Regions from separate parts of the Massilia sp. DD77 genome, predicted to be linked through region 1. Evidence: predicted binding sites of a transcription regulator. Region 1 holds the regulator's gene; each other region holds the start of a gene.
What was found. Region 1 encodes FNR, which switches genes on or off when oxygen is low (the NO sensors DNR and NnrR bind a similar motif). Its sites were predicted from a motif close to TTGATNNNNATCAA; they were not measured.

Region 2: a site for FNR is predicted at 1,474-1,487, ahead of V7778_RS23800 (universal stress protein). Genes of this name have one in related genera too.
Region 3: a site for FNR is predicted at 4,105-4,118, ahead of V7778_RS11025 (universal stress protein). Genes of this name have one in related genera too.
Region 4: a site for FNR is predicted at 2,146-2,159, ahead of V7778_RS00220 (OmpW/AlkL family protein). Genes of this name have one in related genera too.

What each region holds. Positions count from the first base shown of each region.
Region 1 is NZ_JBAMDH010000009.1:91,818-98,720, reverse strand. It holds gene V7778_RS07080 (formate dehydrogenase subunit alpha) at 1-32, opposite strand, end outside; gene V7778_RS07075 (formate dehydrogenase) at 67-333, opposite strand; gene V7778_RS07070 (TorD/DmsD family molecular chaperone) at 326-994, opposite strand; gene V7778_RS07065 (DUF2474 domain-containing protein) at 1,071-1,211, opposite strand; gene cydB (cytochrome d ubiquinol oxidase subunit II) at 1,211-2,230, opposite strand; gene V7778_RS07055 (cytochrome ubiquinol oxidase subunit I) at 2,235-3,683, opposite strand; gene fnr (fumarate/nitrate reduction transcriptional regulator Fnr) at 3,888-4,661, shown strand; gene V7778_RS07045 (helix-turn-helix transcriptional regulator) at 4,665-5,429, shown strand; gene V7778_RS07040 (DMT family transporter) at 5,489-6,415, shown strand; gene V7778_RS07035 (MgtC/SapB family protein) at 6,684-6,903, shown strand, end outside.
Region 2 is NZ_JBAMDH010000060.1:37-6,939, forward strand. It holds partial or broken gene V7778_RS23790 (Hpt domain-containing protein) at 1-304, opposite strand, end outside; gene V7778_RS23795 (protein phosphatase CheZ) at 304-1,158, opposite strand; gene V7778_RS23800 (universal stress protein) at 1,560-2,024, shown strand; gene V7778_RS23805 (response regulator transcription factor) at 2,122-2,766, shown strand; gene V7778_RS23810 (Crp/Fnr family transcriptional regulator) at 3,141-3,935, shown strand; gene V7778_RS23815 (glycine zipper 2TM domain-containing protein) at 4,109-5,197, opposite strand; gene pdeM (ligase-associated DNA damage response endonuclease PdeM) at 5,261-5,911, opposite strand; gene V7778_RS23825 (ligase-associated DNA damage response DEXH box helicase) at 5,908-6,903, opposite strand, start outside.
Region 3 is NZ_JBAMDH010000015.1:118,774-125,676, reverse strand. It holds gene V7778_RS11040 (FAD binding domain-containing protein) at 1-362, opposite strand, end outside; gene paoA (aldehyde dehydrogenase iron-sulfur subunit PaoA) at 359-1,003, opposite strand; gene V7778_RS11030 (PHA/PHB synthase family protein) at 1,309-3,096, opposite strand; gene V7778_RS11025 (universal stress protein) at 3,098-3,946, opposite strand; partial or broken gene V7778_RS11020 (IS1595 family transposase) at 4,221-5,199, shown strand; tRNA gene V7778_RS11015 (tRNA-Leu) at 5,660-5,746, opposite strand; gene V7778_RS11010 (hypothetical protein) at 5,965-6,756, shown strand; gene V7778_RS11005 (penicillin acylase family protein) at 6,784-6,903, shown strand, end outside.
Region 4 is NZ_JBAMDH010000001.1:39,854-46,756, forward strand. It holds gene V7778_RS00200 (hypothetical protein) at 1-183, shown strand, start outside; gene V7778_RS00205 (peptidoglycan recognition protein family protein) at 366-989, opposite strand; gene V7778_RS00210 (CoA-binding protein) at 1,102-1,524, shown strand; gene V7778_RS00215 (glutathione peroxidase) at 1,527-2,114, shown strand; gene V7778_RS00220 (OmpW/AlkL family protein) at 2,227-2,838, shown strand; gene pabB (aminodeoxychorismate synthase component I) at 2,846-4,678, opposite strand; gene slmA (nucleoid occlusion factor SlmA) at 4,679-5,257, opposite strand; gene V7778_RS00235 (pyrimidine 5'-nucleotidase) at 5,285-6,028, opposite strand; tRNA gene V7778_RS00240 (tRNA-Thr) at 6,122-6,196, opposite strand; gene argB (acetylglutamate kinase) at 6,264-6,903, opposite strand, start outside.

The DNA of each region.
Region 1 (6,903 bases):
GCGCTGTCGCGCGTCGTCTTTACGAGGGACATGTGCTGGCTCCTCCTGTATCGCTCACGATATCGCTCACCAATAGGCGGCGGTCTGGTAGTAACGGCGGATGTGCTCGGTTTCGTGGTAGCCGCGCGCGGTCCGGGGCGCGGCGCCGGCGGCCGGGGCCTTGGCCGCGTCCGCCTGCGCGGAACCGGTCACGACCGCCAGGGCGCCCAGCGGCGCCGCCTTCAGGAAGCTGCGGCGGGTGGGGTCGGGCCCAGGCCCGCGAGGGTCCGGCGCCTGGCCGGAAGACGGGGGCGCGGGCAACGCCGCGCCGGTCGCTTCGAGTGCGTCAGTCATGGGTCTCCTCCCCTACCACGAAGGCCTCGGCTTCGATCGCGAGGAAGACTCCCGCCAGCCTTGCGATCAGCCGGTAGTAGTTGGCCCCCTCGGCGGCCGAGATGTCGGCCACGGCGCGCGCATACCAGGGCGCGAGGTGGGCCTCGAAAAAGCTTTTCTGCTCCGCCAGCGTGCGGCGTGGAATGCCCGGTGCGCCCGCCACCAGCAGGCGCATGGTCTCGCACAGGGCGCCCAGGTGGTCCTCGAACTCGCCCACGCCGCGCACCCGCGCCAGTCCCAGGCGCGCCAGGTCGGCGCGCAGGACGGCCAGCGGAGCGTCGTTGATGTAGCCGGACAGGTAGCGTGAACCGTAGGGATTGACCGGCGGCGTGCCGATGCTGATGAAGAGCTGGGCGAATTCGTCGGCGACCGCCTGCGGGTCCATCACGCCCGATGCCAAGGTCAATTGCTCCCAGGCTTGCTCCAAGGCCAGTTCGCCGCCCTGGGCCAGGATCGGGTCGGCATTGGCGAGCGCCTCCAGCAGCTCGGCGTCGGGCGGAGCCAAAAGCAGCCGCGACAGCAAGGCGTACAGGTCGGCGCGCGCCTGGTCTTCACCACTCAGGGGAGGCGCCAGCGTGACGCCGGCTGGTCGGTCGAGCGTGGGCGCGCTGGGCGTGGACACTGTGCAGCTCTCCTGTTAGCAAAGGTTCATGAGAAGTGTATTCCTCCCCAGCTGGAGAGCGCGCACGCTTGGCTCGTCAACGCATGCCGGCTGCCCGCATGACCAGGCGCAGCGCGAAGGCAACCAGCGCCAGGGTGGCCACGCCGCCCAGCCAGAGCGCCGCCGTCCAGGCCAGGCGGCGCATCCATTGGCGTTTGCCGGGCTTGAGGTGTTCCATCAGTGATAGCCCGCGTCGGCCTTGACCTTGCCCCGGAATACCCAGTACGACCAGGCCGTGTACATCAGGATGATGGGCAGGATGAACAGCGTGCCCACCAGCGCGAAGCCCTGGCTGCTCGGCGGCGAGGCCGCTTCCCAGATCGAGATGCTTGGCGGAACGATGTGGGGCCAGATGCTGATCGCCATGCCGCTGTAGCCCAGGAAGATCAGGGCCAGGGCCATCACGAAGGGCAGCCTGAACGGCTCCTTGCCGCGCCCGCGCCCCAGCGAACGCAGCAGCAGGAGCATGCAGGCCGCCACCAGGATCGGCACCGGCGCCAGGAACACGGTGTTCGGGAAGGTGAACCAGCGGTCGGCCACGGCCGGGTCGCGCAGCGGGGTCCAGATGCTGACCACCACGATGGCGCCCAGCAGCATCAGGGCGAAGGGACGCGCCACCTGCACCATGCGCGCATGCAGTTCGCCTTCGGTCTTCATGATCAGCCAGGTAGCCCCCAGCAGGGTATAGGCGATCATCACGCCCAGGCCGGCGACCAGGGGGAAAGGCGCGATCCAGTCGAGCGCCCCGCCGGCATAGCTGCGGCCAGAGACCGCGATGCCGTCCAGGAAGGCCCCGAGCGAGACGCCCTGGAAGAAGCTGGCGACGACCGAGCCGCCGATGAAGGCCTTGTCCCACAGGTGGCGCTCGTGCTCCTTGGCCTTGAAGCGGAACTCGAAGGCCACGCCGCGGAACACCAGGCCGATCAGCATGAAGACCAGAGGCAGGTAGAGGCCCGAGAGGATGATCGAATAGGCCACCGGGAAGGCCGCCAGCAGTCCTTCCCCGCCCAGCACCAGCCAGGTCTCGTTGCCGTCCCAGACCGGGGCCACCGTGTTCATCATGGTGTCGCGGTCGCGCTTCTTGGGAGTGAAGGGAAACAGCAGGCCGATGCCCAGGTCGAAGCCGTCCAGCAGCACGTACATGAAGACCGCGAAGAAGATGATGACGGCCCAGATGATGGAAGTATCGATGCCCATGGCTTCAGCTCCGCTCCGGACCAGCGTCCGCGCCGTCGTTGGTATTGTCGTCGTTCTGGACGTCGGCCGCCGACATCGGCCGCATCGGGGTGCGCTCCTCGCCCGGCCCGCCCTCGGGCGGCCGCGCCAGCTCGAAGTGCTGCGGCCCCTTGCGGATCATGCGCAGCACGTAGCCGGTGCCGGCCCCGAACACGAACAGGTAAGCCGCCACGAACAGCGCCAGGGTCAGGCCCAGGGCCACGGCGCCATGGGGCGAGACGGCGTCCGCCGTGCGCAGCACGCCATACACCACCCAGGGCTGGCGCCCCACCTCGGTGGTCACCCAGCCGGCCAGGATCGCCACCAGGCCCGCCGGCCCCATCCACAGGGCGAAGCGCAGGAACAGCCGGTTGGCGAACAGGCGCCCGCCGCGCCGCAGGAACAGGCTCCAGGCCCCGAGCGCGATCATCAGGAGGCCCAGCCCCACCATCAGGCGGAAGCTCCAGAACACGATCAGGGAGTTCGGCCGCTGGTCGCGCGGAAAATCCTTCAGGGCCGGGACCTGGCCGTCCAGGGTGTGGGTCAGGATGATGCTGCCCAGGTAAGGGATGCCGAGCGCGTACCGGGTGCGCTCCTCTTCCATGTCGGGAATCCCGAACAGCAGCAGCGGCACCGCCTCGCCCGGATGGTTCTGCCAGTGGCCTTCCATCGCCGCCAGCTTGGCCGGCTGGTGCTTGAGCGTGTTCAGGCCGTGGAAGTCGCCGACCACGGCCTGGACCGGCGCCACCAGCAGCAGCATCCACATCGCCATCGACATCATCTTGCGCACCGCCGGGTTGTCGCGCCCGCGCAGCAGGTGCCAGGCGGCGGAGGCGCCCACCAGCAGGGCCGTGGTGAGATAGGCGGCGATCACCATGTGCACCAGGCGGTAGGGAAAGGAGGGATTGAAAACGATCGCCAGCCAGTCGGCCGGCACCATTCGTCCGTTCTCGATGGCATAGCCTTGCGGCGTCTGCATCCAGCTGTTGGCGGCCAGGATCCAGGTGGACGAGATCAGGGTGCCGATCGCCACCATGCAGGTAGCGACGACATGCAGGGCCGGGCCGACCCGGTTCCAGCCGAACAGCATCACGCCCAGGAAACCGGCCTCCAGGAAGAAGGCGGTCAGCACTTCATAGGACAGGATCGGTCCCAGGATGCTGCCCGCGAATTCCGACAGGTAGCTCCAGTTGGTGCCGATCTGGTAGGCCATGACGATGCCCGAGACCACGCCCATGCCGAAGGTGACGGCGAAGATCTTGAGCCAGAAGTGATACAGGTCGACGAAGACCTGGCGCCCGCTGCGCAGCCAGCACAGTTCGAGCACGGCCAGGTAGCTGGCCATGCCAATTGTGATAGCCGGAAACAAAATATGGAAGGACATCGTGAAGGCGAACTGGATCCGTGCGAGATCCAGGGCGGACAGACCAAGCATGGCGTGTTCCTTCGTGGTGTCGGCGTGTTGCGAATCTAGCATGCGCGGTGGGGGCGCACGCTTGGGTAATGGCTTTTTTGCTACGGCTGTCACTGAATCTGGCGCGGTTTGCCGGCAAATCTGGGTCCCTGGGACGATTTGTCGCGTCGCATCCCCGGCCCGCCCGTCTATAATCTGAGCATCGCGCGATCCACCGGAACCCCCATGACCCAGCCCGTGTCGTTCATCACCGACCCCAGCAAGCAGCCCGTGAGCATCCAGGCCCTGAAAGCCAGCTGCTCCGCCTGCAGCATGCACCAGTTGTGCCTGCCCATGGGCCTGGAAGACGCCGACATCAACCGCCTCGACCAGATCATCGGCCGCCGCCGGCGCCTGGAAAAAGATGAACGGCTCTACCAGATGGGAGAGCCGTTCCGCAACCTGTACGCGGTGCGCTTCGGCCACTTCAAGACCTACCAGGTGAACGCGGCCGGCGAAGCCCAGATCACCGGCTTCCAGATGGCCGGCGAGCTGCTGGGCATGGACGCGATCAGCGGCAACCACCACTGCGACGCCGTGGCGCTGGAAGACAGCGAGGTCTGCGAAATTCCCTTCACGCGCCTCGAAGAGCTGTTCGGCGAAGTGCCGGCCCTGCTGCGCCACTTCCACCGCATCATGAGCCAGGAAATCACGCGCGAGCAGAACGTCATGCTACTGCTAGGCAATATGCGCGCCGAGCAGCGCTTCGCCGTCTTCCTGGTCAACCTGTCGGCCCGCTATGCGGCGCGCGGCTATTCGCCCACCAGCTTCCAGCTGCGCATGTCGCGCGAGGACATCGGCAACTACCTGGGCCTGACCATCGAGAGCGTCAGCCGGCTGCTGTCGCGCTTCAAGAAGCAGGGCTGGCTGCAGGTCGACAAGCGCGACGTCACCCTGCTCGACCCGGCCAAGCTGAAGGCGCTCGCGGCCGGCACCGACATCTGCAGCCCCATGGCCTGAACCATGGCGGCGCCGCTTCCGGTCGACCTGCACCTGCGCAGCTACGGCATGGTGCGCGAGGCGGACCGCCACGACTATGCCCAGATCGTGCTGCCGGTGGCCGGCGAGGTCGAACTCGACATCGAAGGCCGCGGCCGCAAGCTCGATCTGCTGCACGCCGCCGTGGTCGCACCCGGCGCCTGGCATTCGCAGGCTGGCGCGGCCGGCAACCAGTCCTTCATCCTCGACCTCGATCCCGGGCTGCTGCGGCAAGGTCCCTGGGAGCGCCTGCTGGAGCGCCCCTTCACCCCGATCGGCGCGGCCGCGCGCAAGCTGGTCGAGTTCATGAGCCTGGCGGCGGCCGGCGCCAAGGCGGCGCCCCAGCTGGTGCAGGGCTGGACCCCGCTGCTGCTCGATTCCCTGGCCCAGGCCCAGGCCGCCTTCCAGCCCGCCTCCAGGCTTGCCGCGCTGATGGCGCGCATCGAGCTTCAACCCGGCCTGCCCTGGACCCTGGACAGCATGGCGCACGCCGCCTCCCTCAGCGCCAGCCGCCTGCACACCCTGTTCCGCCTGGAGACTGGGCTGAGCCCCCACGAATGGCTGCTGCGCCGCCGGCTGGAAGCGGTCTGCACCCTGTTGGCCTCGACCGGGCGGCCCATCGCCGACCTCGCCCTGGAGACCGGCTTCTCCGACCAGAGCGTGCTGACCCGCGCCATGCGCAAGGCCATGGACACCACGCCCGCCGCCTACCGCAAGGCCGCACGCGAGGATACGCACAAGACGCAGTAGGCGGCGCCAAGACGCGGTCCCGGCCGCGCGGCCAGAATCTCCGCTCTCAGGAGACATTCATGGTCAAGCCAAGCACTTCGCACACCTCGCTCGGCATCGGTTCGGGCATCCTCGCCGGCGCCCTCTGGGGCCTGGTCTTTCTCGCTCCCGAACTCACCGCCGGCTTCCTGCCTTTGCAGTTGTCGGCCGGGCGCTACCTGGCCTACGGCCTGGTGGCGGCGGTCCTGATTGCGCCTTCCTGGCGGCGCCTGCTGCGCACGCTCACCTGGAAGGAATGGCGCGCCCTGCTCTGGCTCTCCTTCAGCGGGAACATCGTTTATTACGTGTTCCTGGCGACCGCCGTGCAGCAAGGCGGCGTGGCCATGCCCTCGCTGGTGATCGGCCTGCTGCCGATCGCCGTCACCCTGGTGGGCAGCCGCGACCGCCACGCGCCGCCGCTGCGCCGCCTGCTGCCTTCGCTGGCCCTAAGCGCGGCCGGGCTGGCCTGCATCAGCTGGCAGTCGCTGTCCAGCGCCGGCATCGATTCGCTGCCCGGCCTGGGCTGCGCGGTGGGCGCGCTGGTGTCCTGGACCATCTACGCGGTGAACAACAGCCGCTGGCTTGGCCGCTTGCAGGGCGTCTCGGGCCACGACTGGAACCTGGCGATGGGGGTCGTGACCGGACTGGAGGCCCTGTTGCTGGCGGTTCCCGCGTTTGCCGGGACCGACACGGGCCACAGCAGCGCGCAATGGCTGCATTTCGCGGGCGTGGTGACCAGCGTGGCGATCCTGTGCTCGATCCTGGGCAACGCCTTGTGGAACGTGGCGAGCCGCGCCCTGCCCTTGACCCTGATGGGGCAGATGATCGTGTTCGAGACGCTGTTCGCGTCGCTATACGGCTTCCTGTGGGAGGAAAGGTGGCCGACGGGGCTGGAATGGGCGGCCATGGTACTGCTGGTGGGCGGGGTGGTGGCGTGTGCGCGGGCGCATGCGCGTAGAGACGATTAAGCCAGCCGTCCACGGGCACCTCGTTATACCCGCTCGCTCAACCCGTCGTCCCTGCGAAGGCGGGGATCCAAGCTCGTTGAATCGAGCTTGAATGGAACCATGAGGCTACTCACGCAAACTTGGGTCCCCGCCTTCGCGGGGATGACGGATTAAGGGCGCGGGCCGAAACAGTGGATCAGCTATCCATGCGCCGCCTGAGCCACCAAACTGGCATCATGCCAGAGTAATCTCAACAGGAGCGAACACGGTGTGGTGGACACGAAGCTGGATGACGGTGCAGCAGGAATTCTCGGACTTGGGGAACGTGGAGGACATCACCCGCATCGTGGTGCGCCTGCTGGTGGCGCTGGTGCTGGGCGGGCTGCTCGGCTACGAGCGTGAATCGGTGGGCGCCTCCGCCGGCCTGCGTACCCACATGCTGGTCTCGCTCGGCGCCGCCCTCTTCGTGCTGATCCCGCTGCAGGCGGGGATGGGCATCCAGGACCTGT
Region 2 (6,903 bases), on a different contig from region 1:
TCAGGTCGTTCAGCTGGTCGGCCACGAAGCCCGAGGCCTGCAGTGCCGCCTCGATGGCGAGCGGGGTCACCGGCGCTTCGCCGGTGCGCAGTGCGTCGAACAGGTTCTCGGTCAGGTGGCAGGCCGCGACCAGCGCGGGCAGGCCCATGAAGCCGGCGCCGCCCTTGATGGTGTGGAAGGACCGGAACACCGCATTCAGCGTTTCCTTGTTGTCCGGATCGCGTTCGAGGCGCAGCAAATGTTCTTCAACATTGACTGCCAGGTCCATCGCCTCGACGACGAAGTCCTTGAGCATATCGTCCATTAGAATCCCAGATCGGCGAGAAGATCGTCAACGTTGTCCTGGTCCAGGGCCGCTTCCGGCACCGACGGGCCCTGCATGAGCGCTGCGGGCGCGGCGGCTTCCTGTTCCTTCTTGGCCAGCTTTTCCTTGATGTCGGCAGGCGCGTTGTCGCGCAGCAGCTGGGCCAGTTCCGACTCGACCGTCTGGGTGATCTTGACCACCTTCTTGATCAGCTGGCCGGTGATGTCCTGGAAGTCCTGGGCCATCATAATTTCGAGCAGGCGCGCCTTTTCGGCTTCGGTCGCTTGATTCACCGCGGCGGCGAACTCGCGCGAGTCGCCGGCCAGGGCCTTGAATTCGTCCAGGCTCAGCTTGCCCGAGAACAGATCGGCCCAGCGGGTTTCCATGTCCTTGGCCTGCTTCGACAGCAGGTCCTGGGCCGGCATGCCCTCGTCCAGGGTGTTCAGCACCTTGTTGGCGGCCTGTTCGGTCAGGCTGGCGACGTATTCCAGGCGGTCCTGGGCGTCCACGATCTGGGACGAGGCCTCGGTCAGCGCCTTGTCGTAGCCCAGCTCGCGCAGCGAGTCGTGCAGCAGGCGGACGATGCCGCCCAGGCGTTCGAACATCCCGTGCTCGGCGGCTTGCGACTCGGCGGCGGCGGCCGGTGCGGCTGCGACTGCCGGTGCGGCCACGGCCGCAACCGGTGCACTGGTCGCGGACACCTGGTCGAACAGCGACTCCAGGTCCTCGTCGTCGCCGGCGGAAGCGGCTGCGGCGGGCGCAGGCGCCGGCTCGGCGGCGGGCGCGGGTGCGCTGGCGCGCTGCGCCGCCACTTCCTCGAATAGTGCGTCGAAATCGTCAGCGGCGTTGGTCATAATCCCTGCTTCTCCATAATGTATAAGTGCGCAATGAGCTGTGCAATTCGGGTTACTGCGTCCATCCGGGCCATTCCTGAGGCCGCATTAACAGATGGTATTGAGTCTGCATGCGAGTGTAGCAGCGTGGTTGCCGTAGGTAAATCTCGGAAACTGGCACGCAACAAAATGGACAGGTAAACTTAATACTGCGACAATCAAATCGCCTGGTTCCTGAATGTTTACGCAAGCTTGGTGTTGTATTTTGTAATCGCAGGGCCTGCGCAGCACCTGGTCCGGCCCCTTTGGTTTGCGCCGGAACAACAGCCTGGGTGTTTGATCCAACTCAACAGTTTGCGTTAAAGCAATCGCCGCCACGCCATCGAACCTCCAGAATGGCCTGGCCTTTGGGAGGAGTCATCATGTACCGCAAAATCCTGATCACCACCGACGGCTCGGCCGTGTCGCAGCACACCGCCTGTGCCGGCGTCAAATTCGCGGCGCAGATGGGGGCCGAGGTGCTGGCCCTGTTTGTCGCTCCAGAATACCAGTATCCAGTGTACGTGGAAATCATCCCGCCCTCCTACCCCAGCGAGGAGGATTACCTGGCCCAGATGCGGCGCATGGGCGAGGAATACATGGGCAAGATCGTGCGTTCCTGCGCCGGCGCCAACCTGCAGCACAGCTGCATGACCGCGTTTTCCGATACCGCGGCGCTCAAGATCGTCGACGTGGCGGAGCAGGAAGGCTGCGACCTGATCTTCATGGGTTCGCATGGCCGCAGCGGCTGGGGGCAACTGCTGCTGGGCAGCGTCACCAACAAGGTGCTGTCGCACACCACGAAACCGGTGCTCGTGCACCGCCTGATCAAGGAGCCGGGAACCTGAACGACCCGCTCCGCATAGTTTGAACATCGGCAATTTTTTGCAGGATCGATGTGTTAACCTGAAGCAGTTTGGGCCGCTCGCGGCCGGAAGGATGAATATGGTAAGAATCGTCATTGCCGATGACCACACGATCATGCGCGAAGGCCTCAAGCGCATTCTCGACGGCGCCGCCGACATCGAGATCGTCGGCGAGGCGACCAACGGCTTCGAGGTGCTGGCCCAGGTGCGCCAGGGCGGATTCGACCTGCTGCTGCTCGACCTGTCGATGCCGGGCCGCAGCGGCGTCGACCTGATCCGCCAGGTGCGCAGCGAGGCGCCCAAGCTGGCCATCCTGATTCTCACCATGCACGAAGAAGAGCAGTACGCGGTGCGCGCGATCCGCGCCGGCGCCCAGGGCTACCTGACCAAGGAAAGCGCGGGGACCCAGCTGGTGGGCGCGATCCGCAAGGTCGCGTCCGGCCGCCCCTACATCAGTACCGAAGTGGCCGAGCAGCTGGCCCTGAACATCATGGCGCCCAGCGAACAGCTGCTGCACAAGCAGCTGTCGGACCGCGAGTTCGAGGTGTTTTCCCTGCTGGTGGGCGGCAAGTCGATCACCGAGATCGCCAACGGCCTGCACCTGTCGGTCAAGACCGTCAGCACCCACAAGACCCGCATCATGCAGAAGATGGGCATGAACTCCCTGTCCGAAATGGTCCAGTACGCCGTCGCCCACCGCCTGCTGGCGCCAATGAGAGCGTAGCCGAACTTCTTTTGACCAGTTCCTGAGGTTTTCGTGCCACGCCGGCCGCATGCCGGACGCCTCCTCCCCCGCCTCGAATCTGCACGGCTGTGCCGTAATTCTTCCTGCTTCTCCTCTGGGGCACGGTGTTGTCAATCGGAAAATTCCTACACTGACCTCATCTCTCCTACCTCCATATTCAGGCATCGCTGATATTCGTGCCGGACTCGTGTTGGCATACTGAATTCAGCGTTTCGACTTGCTTGCGATCCAAGTCACGGCATCAGCGTAGTGGGATCGCTGCCTGAAACCTTAGCCCTTACCTGGAGAAGAGCATGCAGTCCCAGCCAATGTCAGACCAACGCAATGTTACCCAGCCGACCCTGCATTCGCCGATGGAAGCGGGCCGCCAGCGCCAGGGACGTCTCTGGTCCAACCTGAAAGAAGTCTGCGACCTGCTCCGCATTCCGGCCAGCGTGTCGGTGACGTCCGAGGAACTGCTGTTCCAGCACGTCCAGTTCAAGACCGGCCAGCGTGTGCACACCATCGGCCAGGCCTTCGACACCCTGTACATCGTCAATTCCGGTTTCCTCAAGACGGTGCTGATCGACGAGTTCGGCAACGAGCAGGTGCTGAGCTTTCCCATGAAGGGCGACATGCTGGGCGTCGACGGCATCCACACCCGCCACTACGCCTCCGAGGCGGTGGCCCTGTCCGACTGCGACCTGATCCTGCTGCCCTTCAAGAAACTGACCGCCCTGGGCCGCGTCCACAACGAGCTCGAGAACATGATGTACGGCGTGATGAGCCGCGAGCTGGTGCGCGAGCAGACCATGATCGGCATGCTCGGCGCCCTGTCCGCCGAAGCCCGCGTGGCGCGCTTTCTGGTAACCCTGGCCGACCGCTTCGCCGCCATGGGCTACTCGAGCAAGCTGTTCAACCTGCGCATGACCCGGCACGAGATCGGCAGCTACCTGGGGCTGACCCTGGAAACGGTGAGCCGCACCCTGTCGGCCTTCAACGAGATCGGCCTGATCACGGTGGACCAGCGCACGATCGGCATCAAGGATGCGGACGCGCTCAAGACCCTGCGGCGCTTGCCGCCGTCGAGGTCGAGGACCAAGGGGGCTGCGAAGCAGAAGGCGGAACTGGAGCAGCCGGGAGATGATCAGGTGTTGGCGACGGTGTAAGCCCAACCAATCCGCGCGGACAACCTATTAGAGCAGCACATGGCGTAGACCAGCACATAGCGCTACCGAAGCCGCCGCCACCGCTCAATCCACCACCATCTCTCAACGTCATCCCCGCGAAGGCGGGGATGACGTATTAAGGGAGCAGGTGCAATCTTACTAACGCGGCGCGCTCACTGATCCCGCGCCAACACCCCGCCATTCACCCTCACCCTGTCCCCCACCCTGAACCCGGGATCATTCTCATACTGGATCGCCTGCGTCGCCCCGCTATTCGCATACCGCACCACCACCTCATAGCGCTGGCTTTTGCGCATGTTCCGCTCCAGCTGGCGTCCTGCCACCGCGCCGCCCACGGCGCCCGCCACCGAGGCCGCCTTGCGGCCGCTGCCGCTGCCCACCTGGTTGCCCAGCAGCCCGCCGACCACCGCGCCGCCGATGGTGCCCAGGTAGCTGCCGTCGCCGCTGACCTCGATCACGTTCACCGCCTCCACCGTCGCGCAGCTGGTGCAATAGCGGGTCTCCTGTGGCGCCGCCGTGCGCCCGCCGGCCGCCATCAGCGGCTGGCCCAGCACCGTGGTCGAATAGCGGCCGTCGGCGCGGATGGTCGCCGTCACCCGGCTGTTGGTGAGGATGCGGTCGGTATTGCGCACCACGTACACGGCGCTGTACTCGCCCTGCTTCACCTCGGGCAGGAAGAACACGCCGCGCGCGCCGTCGAGCGCCACCTCCACCCGCGCACCCGGGGTGCCGAATACGGTAAAGCGCAGCTCGTTGCCGGCGCCCAGGTCGGGGCTGCCTTGCACCTCGAAGCGGTCGATGCGCGGTAAATTGGCCAGCTCGCCGCGCTGGTTCTGGCGGCGCGGTGCGTTGCTGCGCAGGAGCGACTCGGCCAGCACATTGGTCGCCACCTGATTGCCCAGGCGCAGGTTGGCGGTAACGCCGCTTTCCGGACGGATGCGGTCGTGGGTGCCGATGGTGTAGGTGCCGCTGTACTGCCCCGGCTCGACCTCGGTCATGTGCACGTTGCGGGTGGCGCCGTCGATGCGCAGGGTGGCGGCGCCGCCCGCACTGCCATACAGGTCGAAATGCAGCTCCACGCCCGGCGCCAGGCGCCCCACTTCCTCGACATTGAACCCATTGATCACCGGGCCATAGCTGCGGTTTTGCTCGACCTGCTGGGCATGCGCGGGCGCGCTCGCCATCGTCATGAGCGGCAGCAACGCGGCCGCCAGGGTACAGAACAGGGTGCGGAATCGCATGGTTCACCTCCAGGATGGCTATGCCTGGAGACCTTACGCCCGAGCATGGAAGGGGTCGGTACGCTATCGAACGCTGTGGACGGCCTCGCCGGAGGTAACGTAGATGCTGTCGCCCGCCTCCGGCCGGATCGCATGTCCACCGGTAAACGATCCGAAGGACGGCAGGATCATCCGCTCGCGTCCGACCACGAAGCAAGGCAGGCGCAGTGCGTCGGAGCGGGTGGCCAGCACGTAAACGGGGTGGATGTGTCCGGCCAGCGCGTAGCCCGGCACATCCATGTCGGGGTGATGGCAAAACGCAAAGGGTCCGATGGTATAGGGCTCGTCGACCAGCGCGATGTCGAGCGCCGCCGCCGGGTCGCCCGCGTGCAGGTCGTGGTTGCCGCGCACCAGGGTCAGGTCGAGCCCGGATTGGCGCCCGCGCCAGGCCAGCATCGCCTGCTGGGTGGAGCTGGCGTGGGACGCGCGCGCGTGCAGGAAGTCGCCCAGGAACATGATGTGGCGGGCGCCATGGGCGGCGACCAGGAAATCGAGCCCGGCAAGGTTTTCCGAAGTCGTCCCGCGCGGCACCGGCACACCCTGGGCGCGGAAGGCGGCCGCCTTGCCGAAGTGGATGTCGGCGATGACGAGCATGCGCTCGGCCGGCCAGAACACCGCCTTCTCCGGCAACAGCAGCAGCTGTTCGCCGCCTACTTTCACCATCGCACCGCTCATGCCGCCGCCGCTTTCTCCAGTTCGCGCACCATGCGCGCCACCCGGTCGGACAGCTTCTCGCTGCTGACCTTCTCGCGGTAGCGCTCCACCATCAGGGTAAACCCGAACGGCGTGGCGCGCTTCACGCCACACAGTACGATGCGGCGCGCGTGCAGGCCATTCAAGGTATCGCGCAGGCGGGTCAGCTCCAGCTCCTGTTCCATCACTTCGCGCTGGGCCTGGGTGAGCAGCAGGTTGCCGGCATCGTGCTTGCGGAAGACTTCGAAGAACAGCGAACTCGATGCCTGCAGCTGGCGCGCCGACTTCGGCTGGCCCGGATAGCCCGAGAACACCAGCCCGGCGATGCGCGCCACTTCCCGAAAGCGCTGCTGGCTCAGCTGTGTCGCATTCAGGCTTTCCAGCACGTCTTCCAGCAGGGTCGCCGTGTCGAACAGGGATACGTCGGCCCCGGTCTCGCCCGCGAAGACCGCGTCCCAGTCCACCGGCTCCGGCGCCAGCAGCTCGAAGCCATAGTCGTTGACGGCGATCGAGAAGGTGATCGGCCGGGTACGCGCGATGCGCCAGGCGAACAGCGAGGCCAGGCCCATGTGCACTGCGCGTCCACCGAAGGGATAGACGAACAGGTGGTAGCCCTCGCGGCTCTTCATGTGCTCAAGCACCAAAGCTTCGGGCGTGGGCAGCGCCGACCAGCGTTCCTGGATCTCGATCAGCGGGCGCAGCGCCTTCATCTCCGGTCCTTCGAACACCCCTTGCGAAGCCAGGCGCAGCTCGGCCAGCGCGGCATTCGCCAGTTCCGCCGACATCGGCAGCTTGACGCCCTGCCAGCGCGTGATCGCCCCGCGCTTGCCCGTGGCGCGCTTCACGAAGGCCGTCATCTCGTGCACCCGCACGAATTCCAGGATGCGTCCGCCGAACAGGAAGTGGTCGCCCGGCTTGAGGCGGGCGGCGAAGGATTCCTCCACGCTGCCGATCCGCCCGCCGCTCATGTACTT
Region 3 (6,903 bases), on a different contig from region 1:
TAGTAGCAGCGCGTGCGCTGCAGCAGGTTGCCCGCCGTCGTCGCCTTGTTCCGCAGCTGGCCCGAGGCGCCGGACACCAGCGCGCGCGACAGCACGGCATAGTCGCGCCGGACCCGCGCATCGGCGGCCAGGTCGGTGTTGCGGACCAGGGCGCCCACCCGCAGGCCGCCGTCCGGCGTGGCTTCGATCTTGTCGAAGCCCAGGCCGTTGACGTCGATGAGGTGGGCGGGCGTTTCGATCTCGAGCTTCATCAGGTCGAGCAGGTTGGTGCCGCCGGCGATGAAGCGGGCGCCGGGCGTCCTGGCGGCCGCCGCGGCCGCTTCGCCGGCGCTGGCGGCGCGCTGGTAGGTGAAGGCCTTCATGCTTTCACCCCCGCGACTTCGGTGATGGCTTCCAGGATGTTCGAGTAGGCCCCGCAGCGGCAGATATTGCCGCTCATGCGTTCGCGGATTTCCTCGGCCGACAGCAGCGGGCGCGCGTTCAGGTCGGCGCTGACATGGCTGGGTACTCCCTGGCGGATCTCGTCGAGCACGGCAACGGCCGAACAGATCTGCCCGGGGGTACAGTAGCCGCACTGGTAACCGTCGTGCTTGACGAAGGCCGCCTGCATCGGATGCATCCGGTCCTTGTTGCCGAGGCCCTCGATGGTGGTGATCTCGGCGCCTTCGTGCATCACGGCCAGGCTCAGGCAGGAATTGATGCGGCGCCCGTCCACGATGACGGTGCAGGCGCCGCACTGGCCCTGGTCGCAGCCCTTCTTGGTGCCGGTCAGGCGCAAGTGTTCGCGCAAGGCGTCGAGCAGGGTGGTGCGGGTGTCGAGCTGCAGGGTGACGGGCTTTCCATTCACCTTCAAGCTGACCCCGGCGGTGCTGGGTGGGCGTTCCGGCGCGGCGGCGGCGCCCTGGGCGGCGCCGGTGCCGGACATGGCGGCGCTGGACATGGTGGCGGCTCCTGCGAGCAGGAGATTGCGCCGGCTGATCTTGGCGTAGCTGAAATCGTGCATGCTCCTGTTCCTTCAAGTGGCGAGGGGGCTTCCACGAACCGGGCGGATGCCCGGTGCGCCGGAGCGAAAAAAGTGTGCTGAACGGAGAGTTCGGCGTTACCACAGCACCGCCAGTAGCGACAGCGTGTTCGTAAGGCGGACAGGGTCGCGCCGCCGTCCAGCCTGGGATTGCTCGGCCTGTAGCGGTAACAACCTCGAAGATTGTAAGTCAGCGGCCGGACGGCAGTGCGTACGGTAGGGAGTGGCAACTTTTCTCTCTCCAAAGTGGTAACCGGGCGCTGGCCCATGGACCAGCGCGGCCATCCTCACGCCTGCAAGACATAGGACCCGGGCGCGGGAGGCCGGTCTGGCATGGGCGCGGGTGGATCGACGCACGCCCCCGCGCGCCGCGCGAGCCAGCCTTCCCAGGCCGGCCACCAGCTCCCTTCGCGCTGTTCGGTGCGCGCTTGCCAGCTGTCCGGATCGATATAGGGATCGGCATGGGCATGTACACCAATCTGGTAAGTGCGGTTGGGACTGCCGGGCGGGGCGACCACCCCCGCATTGTGCCCGCCCGAAGTAAGGGCAAAGGTAATTTCGGTATCGCTCAGCGGAATGATCTTGTAGACCGAGCGCCAGGGCGCGACGTGGTCGGTGAGGGTGCCTACCGCGAAGATCGGCGCCGTGATGTCGGTGAGCGCCACCGGCCGCCCAGCCACGAGATAGCGCGAGCTGGCCAGGCTGTTCCTGAGGAAGAGCTTGTGCAGGTATTCCGAATGCATGCGGTAAGGCATGCGGGTGGCGTCCGCGTTCCACGACATGAGGTCGGTTTCCGGATCGGGAATGTCGAGCAGGTAATGCCTGAGCCGGCGCGACCAGATCAGGTCGTTCGAGCGCAGCAGCTGGAAGGCGCCGGCCATCTGGCGCGTATCGAGATAGCCCTGCTGCCACATCGTCGCTTCCAGGAAGCTGACCTGGCTGTCGTCGATGAACAGGGACAGCTCGCCCGGTTCCGCGAAGTCGACCTGGGCCGCCAGCAGCGACATGCTGGCCAGGCGCCGGTCGCGGTCGCGCGCCATGGCCGCCGCCGCGATCGCCAGCAGGGTCCCGCCAAGGCAATAGCCCGCGGCATTGATATGCGGCGCCCCGGTTTGTTCCGTGATGGCGTCGATGGCGGCCATCACCCCCAGGCGGCGGTAGTCCTCCATCGACAGCTCGCGGTCGGCGTCCTGCGGGTTCTTCCACGAAACCATATAGACCGTGTGGCCGCGCCCGACGAGGTAGCGCACCAGCGAGTTATGGGGAGACAGGTCCAGGATGTAGTACTTCATGATCCAGGCCGGCACGATCAGCAGCGGCACCTCGTACACGCTCGGGGTGACGGGATCGTAGCGCAGCAGCTCGATCAGCCGGTTCGACATCACCACCCGGCCCGGGGTGGCCGCTACGTCGCGGCCGGGACGGAAGCTGGGCGTGCGCACGTGGCCGGAGAACGCATCGCGCGCCTCGCGCGCCGCGCGCATGCTGCCCTTGAGCAGGGTCAGGCCGCCGCTCTCGTAGGCGGCGCGCTGCACGACGGGGTTGGTGGCCACGAAGTTCGAGGGCGCCACGCAGTCGAGCAGCTGGCGCGCAACGAAGGTCACGACGTCGGAGTGGTGGGGAGAGACGCCGCGCACCCCCGCGGTCGCGCGGTGCCACCATTGCTGGTTCAGCAGGAAGGCCTGGCTCAGCTGGTGCCAGGGCCATTGCTGCCAGGCGGGATCGGCGAAGCGCTTGTCCTGTTCCAGCGGCCGTACCGGATCGGCGCCGCCGGCGCTGGCGTAGGTGACCCAGCGCTGGGCGTTCGAGATGGCCTGGGTGAGGAGTTCGTGCTGCTTGTCCGGCGACAGCACCAGGTGGCTGGCCCAGTCGAACCAGGCGACGCCGAGCGCGCCCGGCGACAGGTAGCCGGTGAGGCGGCCAAGCCAGGCCGACAGCGCGAGGTCGGCCACCGCATGGCCGACCTCGGCTTCGGGATAGCGCGGCCGCGCGCCGCCTTGCCAGGAACTGGCTTCCAGGCGCCGCGTGGTGCCGGCGGCCTCTGGACGGGGCTCGGGAATGGTGTCGGGAGCCATGTCAGTGCGCGATCAGGAGGGGGGTGGTGCTGTGCGCCAGCAATGCCCGGGTGACGCCGCCGAGCACGAATTCGCGGTAGCGGCTATGGCCGAAGGCGCCGGCCACCAGCAGGCCGGCCCCGGCGCCGCGGGCCACCGCCAGCAGGGCGTCGCCGGGACTGCCGCGGGTATGCTCCAGCACCACCTCGACCTTGACGCCGTGGCGGGCCAGGTGCAGCGCCATGTCGGCGCCCGGCTCCTCGCCATGCAGGTCGGCCATGGACTCGGGATTGACCAGGGTCAGCTTGACCGTCTGCGCCTGCCTGAGCAGGGGCAGGGCGGCGGCGATGGCGCGGATCGCCTGCACGCTGCCGTCCCAGCCGACCACGGCGGGACCGCCCAGGGGCAAATCGGGCCAACCGGGCGGGACCACCAGCACCGGGCGGGCGCCATGCAAGGCGATATACTCCGGCAGGCCGCGTACCGGCGTCAACAGGCCGGGCACGGGCGCGGACTCGGCCGTCCGGCTGACCACCACCAGGTCGGCGTAGCGCGATTCGAGCAGCAGGGCGTAGCGCGCATCGTCCTCGATCATGCGGGTTTCGAAGGAAGCGACGCCGAGGCGCTGGACGGCGGTGGCGAATTGCTGGAGGCGCAGCTGGACCGCCTCGCGCACGCCGTTGAAATCGGATTCGGGCATCATCGGCGCGCCCATCGAGCCGGTCAGCAGCGCGTAGTCGAGCCAGGAAATACCGGTGGCGGCGCTGCCGACAAGGTGGGCCCCGTATTCGTCCGCGAGCCGGGCGGCGGCGCGCAGCCGCGTTTCCTGCTCGGGACTGCCGTCGACATGCACCACGATGGTCTTGTACATGCTCGCTCCTTTCGTGACGGGTTGGCGGACCCGTGCGGACCGCTTTTCAAGTGGACCGGCGTGCCGGGTCTGCAAGGGAATCCGGCCGACGTCCCATGCTTGCTTGGATCACCTTGATGCCAATGTATTCCTTTGCCTGATCCGTGTCAGTAATAGAGTTGATATGGATCAAAAGACTCTGATAAAAAAGGCGCTGTCCTCGTTGTGTGTGGAATGTGAACTCTCGGGCTCCATCGCAGTCCAACCGGTGTCTTACGGATGAGCGGGAGGGACGATGGAAAAGAAGCGCTTTGCCAGATGGCTGCGGCAGGTTTCCCTACTGACCCGGCGCCAGCGTCTCCAACTGATGGATGCCCTGCGGCCGGCCGCCGGACTGGACCAGGTGTGCGAGGCGATCTCCGGAGCGGCGCGCGATCCCTGCTGCCCCGCATGTCAGGCCCGGCACTCCTACCGGCATGGCCGCAGCCGGGGGCTGCAGCGTTACCGTTGCCGCGCTTGCGGCAGGACCTTCACGGCGCTGAGCGGCACCCCTTTGTCCCGGCTGCACCACCGCGCCAAGTGGCTCGACTACCTCGGCAACATGCTCGATGCCAAGAGCGTACGGACCAGCGCCAAGGCGCTCGAGGTGCACCGCAACACGAGCTTCCGCTGGCGCCACCGGTTTCTCGCGCTCGTCAAACACGACCGCCCGGAGCGGCTGGCAGGCATTGCCGAGGCCGACGAACTATTCCTGTTGGAGTCGCAGAAGGGCTCGCGCAAGCTCGACCGGCCGGCGCGGCGCCGGGGCGGGGTGGCTGCGAGCCGCGGCATCTCTCGCGAGCACGTGTGCGTGCTGGTCGCGCGCGACCGCACCGGCGGCACCCACGACTTCGTCACCGGACGCGGCTCAGTCACGAAGGATCAACTGCACCAGCACCTGCTGCCCGTGCTCGATCCCGATGTCCTGCTGGTCACCGATGGGCACCCCGCGTACCGCTGTTTTGCGCGCGAAGCCGACATTTCCCATGAGTTCGTCAACTTGCGGGCGGGCGAGCGGGCGAGCGGGTGCGCGGTGCCGACCACGTCCAAAACGTGAATGCTTACCACCGGCGCTTCCGGCAATGGCTGGCGCGCTTTCATGGCATTGCTTCGCGCTACCTGCCGAATTACCTGGGCTGGCAATGGGCGCTGGACGGGGCGCGCATCGCCACGCCAGAGCGATTTCTGCGCTGTGCGATCGGCGTCTTCAACACATAACTGTTACAGCGCCATAGAAGGCCTCGCTTCGAGTCAACGAGCTCGTGGGCAGTATTGCTTGGTTAATGTCCGACTAGGCTTACGTGCCGACGCGGCATCGATTACCGAAAAATGCCCTTGTACTGGTGAAGTCCAGCCCTATCTTTGTCTCGTACCGGCGCGAGTGGTCGGTTCTCTTTGTGTCTCCAATCTCAGCTCCGCTGAGGATTCGGCCGCTGCCGGCAATATGGGCAGCGGCTCTTTTTTTGGGACTGGCCGGAGCCTCCTGCGGCAATGCGGCAATGCGGCAACCCGGCGTCCCGGCCGGACGCAGATGTCTTCGCGCAAAATGTCGATGGCTTACATGTAGACCGTGCCGAGAACGCAGCTGGGGACAGGCAGGGAGGAATTTCTGGCTTTCGCAGAAAAGCGGGAATTCTTGCGGAAGAATGCCGAGGGAGAAAGTCACCGGCGACGGCGTGAAACCTGCACGCATACTGGTGCCCGGAGCCGGAATCGAACCGGCACGCCATTTCTGGCAGGGGATTTTAAGTCCCCGGTGTCTACCAGTTTCACCATCCGGGCAGCGGGCGGCATTCTAGCACATGCGTGTTCCGTTAGGATCATTACGGCAAGTTTGCCGGACTTGCCGGCATTGCGCGCAGGTGGAGCGCGGCCGGCCGCCGAAAAATATCGGTGCAGGCCACGTATTGACGCCGCGCCCCGACATTGGAAGGGCGCCACGGATGGTGTAGCATGCACGGCGACGCCGCTGAGGCGAAAGCAAGCATGAGGACCACCATTTGAACATCACGATCAACGACGAACTGCGATCCTTCGTCGATCCGCTTACTCCGATTGAATACGCCGCCCTGGAACGCAGCCTGCTGGCGGAAGGCTGCCGCGACGCGCTAGTGCTGTGGGGCGACGTGCTGATCGACGGGCACAACCGCTACGAGATCTGCCGCAAGCACGGCATCGACTTCCGCACCGTCCAGAACGACAAGTTCACCTCCCTCGAGGACGTGATGCTCTGGATGATCGACAACCATCTCGCGCGCCGCAGCGTGTCGGATTTCCAGCGCGGCGTGCTCGCCTTGCGCAAGAAGGAAATCCACGCCGCGCGCGTGGTGGACAAGCCCGCCGCGGAGGAGGGCGACAAGAATGAGCCGGCGGGCGACACCAGTCCGCCCTGGAACACGCGCGAGGACATCGCCCGCGCTGCCCGCGTCTCGAGCAACACCATCAGTCAGATCGAGCGCATCCAGAAAGCCGCCACGCCCCAGCTGCGCGAGGCGGTGCGCCAGGGGACCATCTCGATCAATGCGGCCGCCAACGTGGCCCAGCTGCCGGAAGCGGTCCAGATCGCGGCCGTCGCCGGCGGCCGCAAGGAGCTGCAGCAGGCGGCGCGCCAGGTGCGCGAGCAGAAGGCCGCCAGCCGCCCGCGCAAGGAAACGCCGGAGGGAGAACCCATCGACGAAAAGGCCGCCCTGCGCGCCGAAGTCGCGGCGCTGAAGGACCGCGTGGCGACCTTGCTGACCGAGAACGAAGTGCTGAAGCAGCGCCTCGCCGCGGACGGCGGACAGGACGCATAAGAACATCCCACCAGGAGACAAGACCGCATGCCCGCATCCCGCCGCTTCACTCCTTCCCTTGCCCCCATGCTGCTGGGCGCCAGCCTGCTAGTGGCCGGTTTCGTCGCGCAAGCCGAACCTGCCGCCGGGGAGGCAGGCAAGCAGGCG
Region 4 (6,903 bases), on a different contig from region 1:
CTGTACATGCGGCGCTGGTCGGTGCTGGCGGCTTGCGATTTCACCCTGGGGATCTTGTTCGAGCGGGTGATGCAGGCGACGGTGTTGTCGGCGTGGTTCTTTACCTGGTCGTGTGTGACGGTGACGGGGATCGTCATCATTACGGTGATGTGGTTGTTTTTGGCGTCGGCCCGGATGCCTTGAGATTTCACTGGAAAGTAAGTGCTAACTTAATGCGGCGAACCTGGGTCCCCGCCTTCGCGGGGATAACGTGCGGCGGGTGCCGACCCGCGATTGTTGAAGTGGCCCGCAAACTAAAACAACGTCATCCCCGCGAAGGCGGGGACCCAGTTCCGCAGCGCAGTGAGATGCATGCTTGCACCACTTCACTGCGAGGCCCGTGCCTGCTCCCCCGCCAGCCACAAGGCCACCTTGTGCCGGAAATAATCCTCCTTCACATACCGGTACAGATTCGCCCCCGGACACACGGTTTTGTCCGAATAATCCCGATGACTGCGAATATCATCCAGCGACACCCCGTACTTCTTCGCCAGCATCGCCATCACCTCCACCACCGCATCCAGCTGCCGCCGGTTCGGCTCCACTTCCTCGAAATTACCCACCACCTCGATCAAGGCATGCCCCGCCGGGTCGTACTCGGTATTGGTATCGCCCGCGAACTCGATCGGCCGTGCCGCATACACCTTGCCGTCGAGGTCGATCACATAGTGATAGGGGATGTCGAGCCAGCCTTTGCTGGCGCGCGACCAGGACTGCAGGCGGCGCAGGTAGGCCTGCGGGTCGGTCCCGGGAAGGAAGGGCTCGCCCTGGTGGTGCAGGGTAATCCGGGTGATGGTGTGGCGGCGCGCCTTCGAGGAGTCCACCGGGCTGCCACCCCAAGTCTCCACGGGCACGATGGCGCGTTCGACCTCCGCCAGCGCTTGCTGGGCGTGGACAGGGGAAGCCGCAAGCAGGGCGGCGGCAAGGCAGAGAAGGGCAGGGAGGCGCATGGGAGGGCTTGGAAAGGATGGAAACCGCATCTTTCCACGTTTGCACGCGCCACGCCAGCCGTGATGCAAACCTGATAAGCTAACAGCGAATCTTGAACTACTCACACTCACCATGCGAAGCATCCCCCAGATCCTCAAGGACAGCAAGACCATCGCCATCGTCGGCCTGTCGAACAAGCCCGACCGCGCCAGCCATGGCGTCGCCGAATACCTGAAAAACGCCGGCTACCAGATCATTCCGGTCAACCCGAGCTATGCCGGCCAGACCATCCTCGACGAGACTGTGCACGCCACCCTGCAGGAAGCCGCCGACGCCCTGGCGGCCAGCGGCCAGCGCATCGACATCGTCGACTGCTTCCGCAAGTCCGAGGACATCCCGCCGATCGCGCGCGACGCCATCGCGGTGCGCGCCGGCTGCCTGTGGATGCAGCTCGACATCGAGAACCAGGCGGCCGCCGACCTGGCCCGCGCCGCCGGACTGGACGTGGTCATGAACCACTGCATCAAGATCGAACACCGCACTCTGAACGCCTGACCATGACCAAGCTCGCCCCGCTCTCCCTGGCCTTCGCGGCCGCCATCCTCAGCCAGCCGGTGCCGGCGCAGCAGGCCGCCAGCGCCCCGCAAGCCGCACGGCCCATGAGCTGCCCGGCCATCCTCAAGCACAACTTCAAGCGCCTGCAGGACGAGGCGCCGCAGGACCTGTGCCAGTACGCCGGCAAGGTGGTCCTGGTGGTGAACACGGCCAGCTACTGCGGCTACACCAAGCAGTATGAAGGCCTGGAAAAGATCTACGCCAAATACGGCGGCCGCGGCCTGGTGGTGCTGGGCTTCCCGTCGAACGACTTCGGCAAGCAGGAGCCGGGCTCCGCGAAGGAGATCGCCGACTTCTGCTTCAACACCTACGGCGTCAAGTTCCCGATGTTCGCCAAGAGTGTGGTCTCCGGGGCGCAAGCCAATCCGCTGCACGCGGAGCTGGCCAAGATCACCGGCAAGGAACCGAAGTGGAACTTCACCAAATACCTGATCGGCCGTGACGGCAAGGTGATCGAGCACTTCCCGAGCAAGGTGACGCCGGAAGATCCGCAAGTGGTCGGCAAGATCGAGCAAGCGCTCAATATGTAAGCTCTATAACCACACTGCTGATGTGGTTATTTTGATCTGCATCAATGTTTTTTTTGCGTCGCATCAATAAGCTTACCTACGTCCTTATGACATGACGAAAGGTAAGAAAAACATGAGCACGACGACGAAAACCTTGATGGCTGTCCTGATCGCCGTGGCTGCCTCCCAGGCCATGGGACAGGAATCACCATGGCTGCTGCGCGCCCGCGCCGTTCATCTCGATCCGGTGGACCATTCCAGCCCGCTTGGCGGCACGGGTGCCGCAGACCGCATTGGCGTCAGCAGCAAGACCATCCCCGAGATCGACATCAGCTACTTCTTCGCACCGCAACTCGCCGCCGAGCTGGTGCTGACGTATCCACAGAAGCACAAGGTCTATCTCGATGGCGCCCGCATCGGTTCGTTCCGCCACCTGCCGCCGACCCTGAGCCTCCAGTATCACTTCCTGCCCGCCGCCAGCTTCCGACCCTATGTCGGGATGGGCGTGAACTACACCCGCATCTCAAGCGTGAAGCTGCTTGACGGCGCCGGCGGCCTGGAGAAGGACAGCTGGGGCGCATCGGTGCAGGCGGGATTCGACTACCGCCTGGACGAGCGCTGGTCGCTGAACGTGGACGTGAAGAAGATCACGATTCGCAGCGACGTCTTCGTGGGCGGCTCGATGGCCAGCCGGGCCAAGATCGATCCGGTGCTGTTCGGAATCGGCGCCGGATACCGCTTCTAGGGCGGAATCAAGCGCCGCCGGCGATCACGGCCCGCATCGGGCCGCGCAAGGCATTGCACACGACCAGGTCGTCGGCTTGCGCCAGCATCGCGCGCGTGATCACGCGCTCGCTGGCATGCCAGGCCGGCGCCGCCAGCATCACGCCGCGCATCACGCCCGGCAGCACGCCCGAGGACAGCGGCGGCGTGTACCAGACGTCTCCGAAGCGCACGAACACATTGCTGCGCCCCCCTTCGGTCAGCTCGTCCCGCTCGTTAAAGAACAGCATGTCGAAGGCGCCCCGTACCTCGGCCGCTTTCCAGGCCGCGTCGTAGCGGCCGCGGATGCTGGTCTTGTGGCGCAGGAAGACGTCGTTCGAACTAGTTGGTTCTGGCGCCAGCAGGACCGTGACCGGCTCGTGCAGCTCCGTCATCGCGCCTGATTGCAGCTGCAAGCCCTGTGCATGCGAATTCGACAGGCGCAGGCGGTACAACTGCCCATGCGGCAGCGCCAGGCAGGCGTCCACCAGCATGCGCCGCGCCGCGTCGCGGTCGAAGGGCAGGGCGAAACATGCGCACGAGCCTTCGATGCGGTCCAGGTGCTGCTCCAGGTGGCGCGGTCCGTCGTCCCAGGACGCGCGCAGGGTCTCGAAGACCTCGAAGTCGTTGTGCAGGCCGGTCAGGAAGCGCGCCTTCAGCTGGCATTCGGCGAATTCCGATTGCGGGTCGCTGTCGTAGACGATGCCCGCGCCGACACCGAGTTCTCCGCGCCGCACGCCGTTCTCTTGCGGCTGCAGGGCCAGCGTGCGGATCGGCACCGACAGGCAGAAGTCGCCGAAAGGGCGGCCGTCCGCGGGCGGATCGAACCAGCCGATCGAACCCGTATAGATGCCGCGCGCATCCGGCTCCAGCTCGTGGATGATTTCCATCGTGCGCCGCTTGGGCGCGCCGGTGATCGAGCCGCAGGGGTAGAGCGCGGCGAAGATGTCCTGCAGGCCGGCGTCCTCGCGCAGGCGCGCCTGCACCGTGGACGTCATCTGCAGCACCGCGCCGTAGCGCTTCACGTCGAACAGCGCGGGCACCTGCACGCTGCCGGTCTGCGCCACCCGTCCCAGGTCGTTGCGCAGCAGGTCGACGATCATCAGGTTCTCGGCGCGGTTCTTGGTGTCTTGCGCCAGCGCCTTGCCGCGCGCCTCGTCGACGGCATCGTCGCCGCTGGCCGGCGCCGTGCCTTTCATGGGCCGCGCGAGCAAGGTGCCGGCCTGGTGGCGCACGAACAGCTCGGGCGAGAAGGACAGCAGGGCGCCGCCGTCGGGCAGGGACACCAGGGCGCCGTAAGGCACCGGCTGGCGTGCACGCAGGCGTGCGTACAGGCCGAACAGCGGCCCGAAGGCTTCGAAGCGCAGGCGGTAGGTGTAGTTGACCTGGTAGGTGTCGCCGGCGGCGATGTAGTCGCGGATACGATTGATCGCATCGGTGAACGCGGCTTCGTCGACGTTGGCATGGATGCCGGCCACGCCGGCCGCGCCGCTCGACCCTGCGCCGGCGCTGCGGGTGGCGAGCCAGGCTTCGACCTGGGGCGCCGTCATGCGTTCGCACTGGGTGAACAGCAGCACCTGGGCCAGGGGGCCGGCGAGCGGCCTGGCGGGCAGGCCTTGCAGATGCGCGCCCAGCTCATAGCTCAGGAGCGGCACGGCGTACAGGCCGCGTTGTAGCGCCTCCTGGAGCGCGTCCAGCAGTTGCGGCCACTCCGAGCCCTGATCGCAGCGCAAGGTGCCTGCATGGCCGTTATACAGCCGCGAGCCCGCCTCCTGGGTGGCGGAGGCGTCGTCCAGCAGCGCGAAGACTTCCGGCGTATCCATTCAGGCGGCAAGCAGCAGCGACAGCTGCAAGGCCGTGCCTTCGGCCGGGTTCTGCTTGAAGCCGCTCTTGGCGAAGCGGTGCCAGCGGCCGGTGACGTAGCTGACCAGCAGGCTGGCGCGCGCGGCGACGTCGGCTTCGGTACCGTGGCCCTGGGTCACGGCCACGCGCAGCGCCTGCTTGCAGGCCAGTTCGATCTTGTCGTAGAACTGGTTCATGCGCAGCTGCAGGCGCTCGTCCTCGCCCACCAGCGCGTCGCCGATCAGCACGCGCGTCATGCCCGGGTTGCTGGCGGCGAAACCGAGCAGCATCTGCAGGATGGCCTGGGCCTGCTCCACGCCGCCTTCCTCGCGCTCGCTGATCTGGTTGATCAGGCCGAACACGGTCGACTCGATGAACTCGATCAGGCCTTCGTACATCTGGGCCTTGCTGGCGAAGTGGCGGTACAGCGCGGCCTCGGACACCGACAGGCGCGCCGCCAGCGCCGCCGTGGTGATCCTTTCGCCTTTCGGCTGCTCGAGCATCGAGGCCAGGGCCTGGAGGATTTGCAGCTTGCGCTGGCCTGGCTTCGTGCTTGCCATGGTAGTCCTAATGAATGGTGGTCGTGATTAGCGCAGCCGGTGCAGGCGTGCGGGAAGTTGCCGCACGGATTTTACTTTGACATCGACGTAACCGGGGCGTTTCAGGGTCCGCGGCACCGGCGCCTTTCGCGGCCCGGCGCGCCCAACCGGATCGCTCATGCGCAGGTATTGCGTCACCCAGACCGTGCGCAGGCCGAGCTGGCTGGCGCTTTTCAGGTTGGCCAGCGTGTCCTCGACCAGCACGCAGCGGCGCGCGGCGACGTTATGCCGGCGCAGCAGGCGGCGCAGCATCAGCTTGGAGGGCTTGGGACGCAGCTGGCCGTGCACGTGCATGTCTTCGATCGCGATGTGCTGGCTGAAGTGATTGTGCAGCTTCAGGCGGCGCACGATCTCGGTGGAGTAGCGCGTGGGCGCGTTCGTCAGCAGGATCTTGCGGCCCGGCAGGCGGTGCAGCAGGCGCGCCAGGCCGCGCTCGGCGCGCATCATGCGGTCCAGCGGGCCGATGTCGTGGGTCTCGTGCAAAAAGTCGGCGGCGCGTACCTTGTGGTGGCGGATCATGCCGAGCAGGGTGGCGCCGTAGCGCTTCCAGTAGCCCAGGCGCGCGGCATCGACGGCGGCCTGGTTGGCGGGCATGCCGTTCTCGCCCAGTACGCGGGCGATATAGATGTTCATGTTGGCGCTGATCGCCGGGAAGATGGCGTACGAGGCGTCGTGCAGCGTATTGTCCAGGTCAAACAGCCAGACCGGCGCGCGGAAAGTCGAAGTAGCCACGGTTATGCATGAAGCAAAATGGTTGCAACATGCGATTATAGCCATCCGGACGCGACTGCGCAGCGGAGCTCGACGATGGGGAGGGGGAGAGAATGGTGCCCTTGACGTGGATTGAACACGTGGCCTCTCCCTTACCAAGGGAGTGCTCTACCACTGAGCTACAAGGGCGGGTAGAGTCGCGGTGGGCAGTGCCCGCCGTGACGAACATTTGAGGCAGTTACCTGCCGCGAATGTTTTAGTGCGACCGGATCATAGTGCCAAAAGCCTGTTCCGTCAAGACTTCCAGCAACAAACTGTGTTCGATACGGCCGTCGATGATGTGCACGGTATTGACGCCCGACTTCGCCGCATCCAGCGCCGACGAGATCTTCGGCAGCATGCCGCCCGAGATCGTACCGTCCGCGAACATCTCGTCGATCTCGCGTGCCGACAGGTCGGTGACCAGCTTGCCGTTCTTGTCCTGCACGCCGGCGATGTTGGTCATCATGATCAGCTTTTCGGCTTTCAGGATCTCGGCGATCTTGCCGGCGACGACGTCGGCATTGATGTTGTAGGCCTGGCCGTCCTGGCCGAAACCGATCGGCGAGATGATCGGGATGAAGGCGTCGTCCTGCAGCGCCTTGACCACCGCCGGGTTGATGGCGTCGATCTCGCCCACGAAACCGATGTCGAGGAACTCGCCCGGCTTGTCCCGGTCTGGCATCGCCATGCGGCGTGCGCGGATCAGGCCGCCGTCCTTGCCGGTCAGGCCCACTGCCTGGCCGCCGTAGTGGTTAATCAGCATCACGATGTCCTGCTGGACTTCGCCGCCCAGCACCCACTCGACCACTTCCATGGTCTCTTCGTCGGTGATGCGCATGCCCTGCACGAAGGTG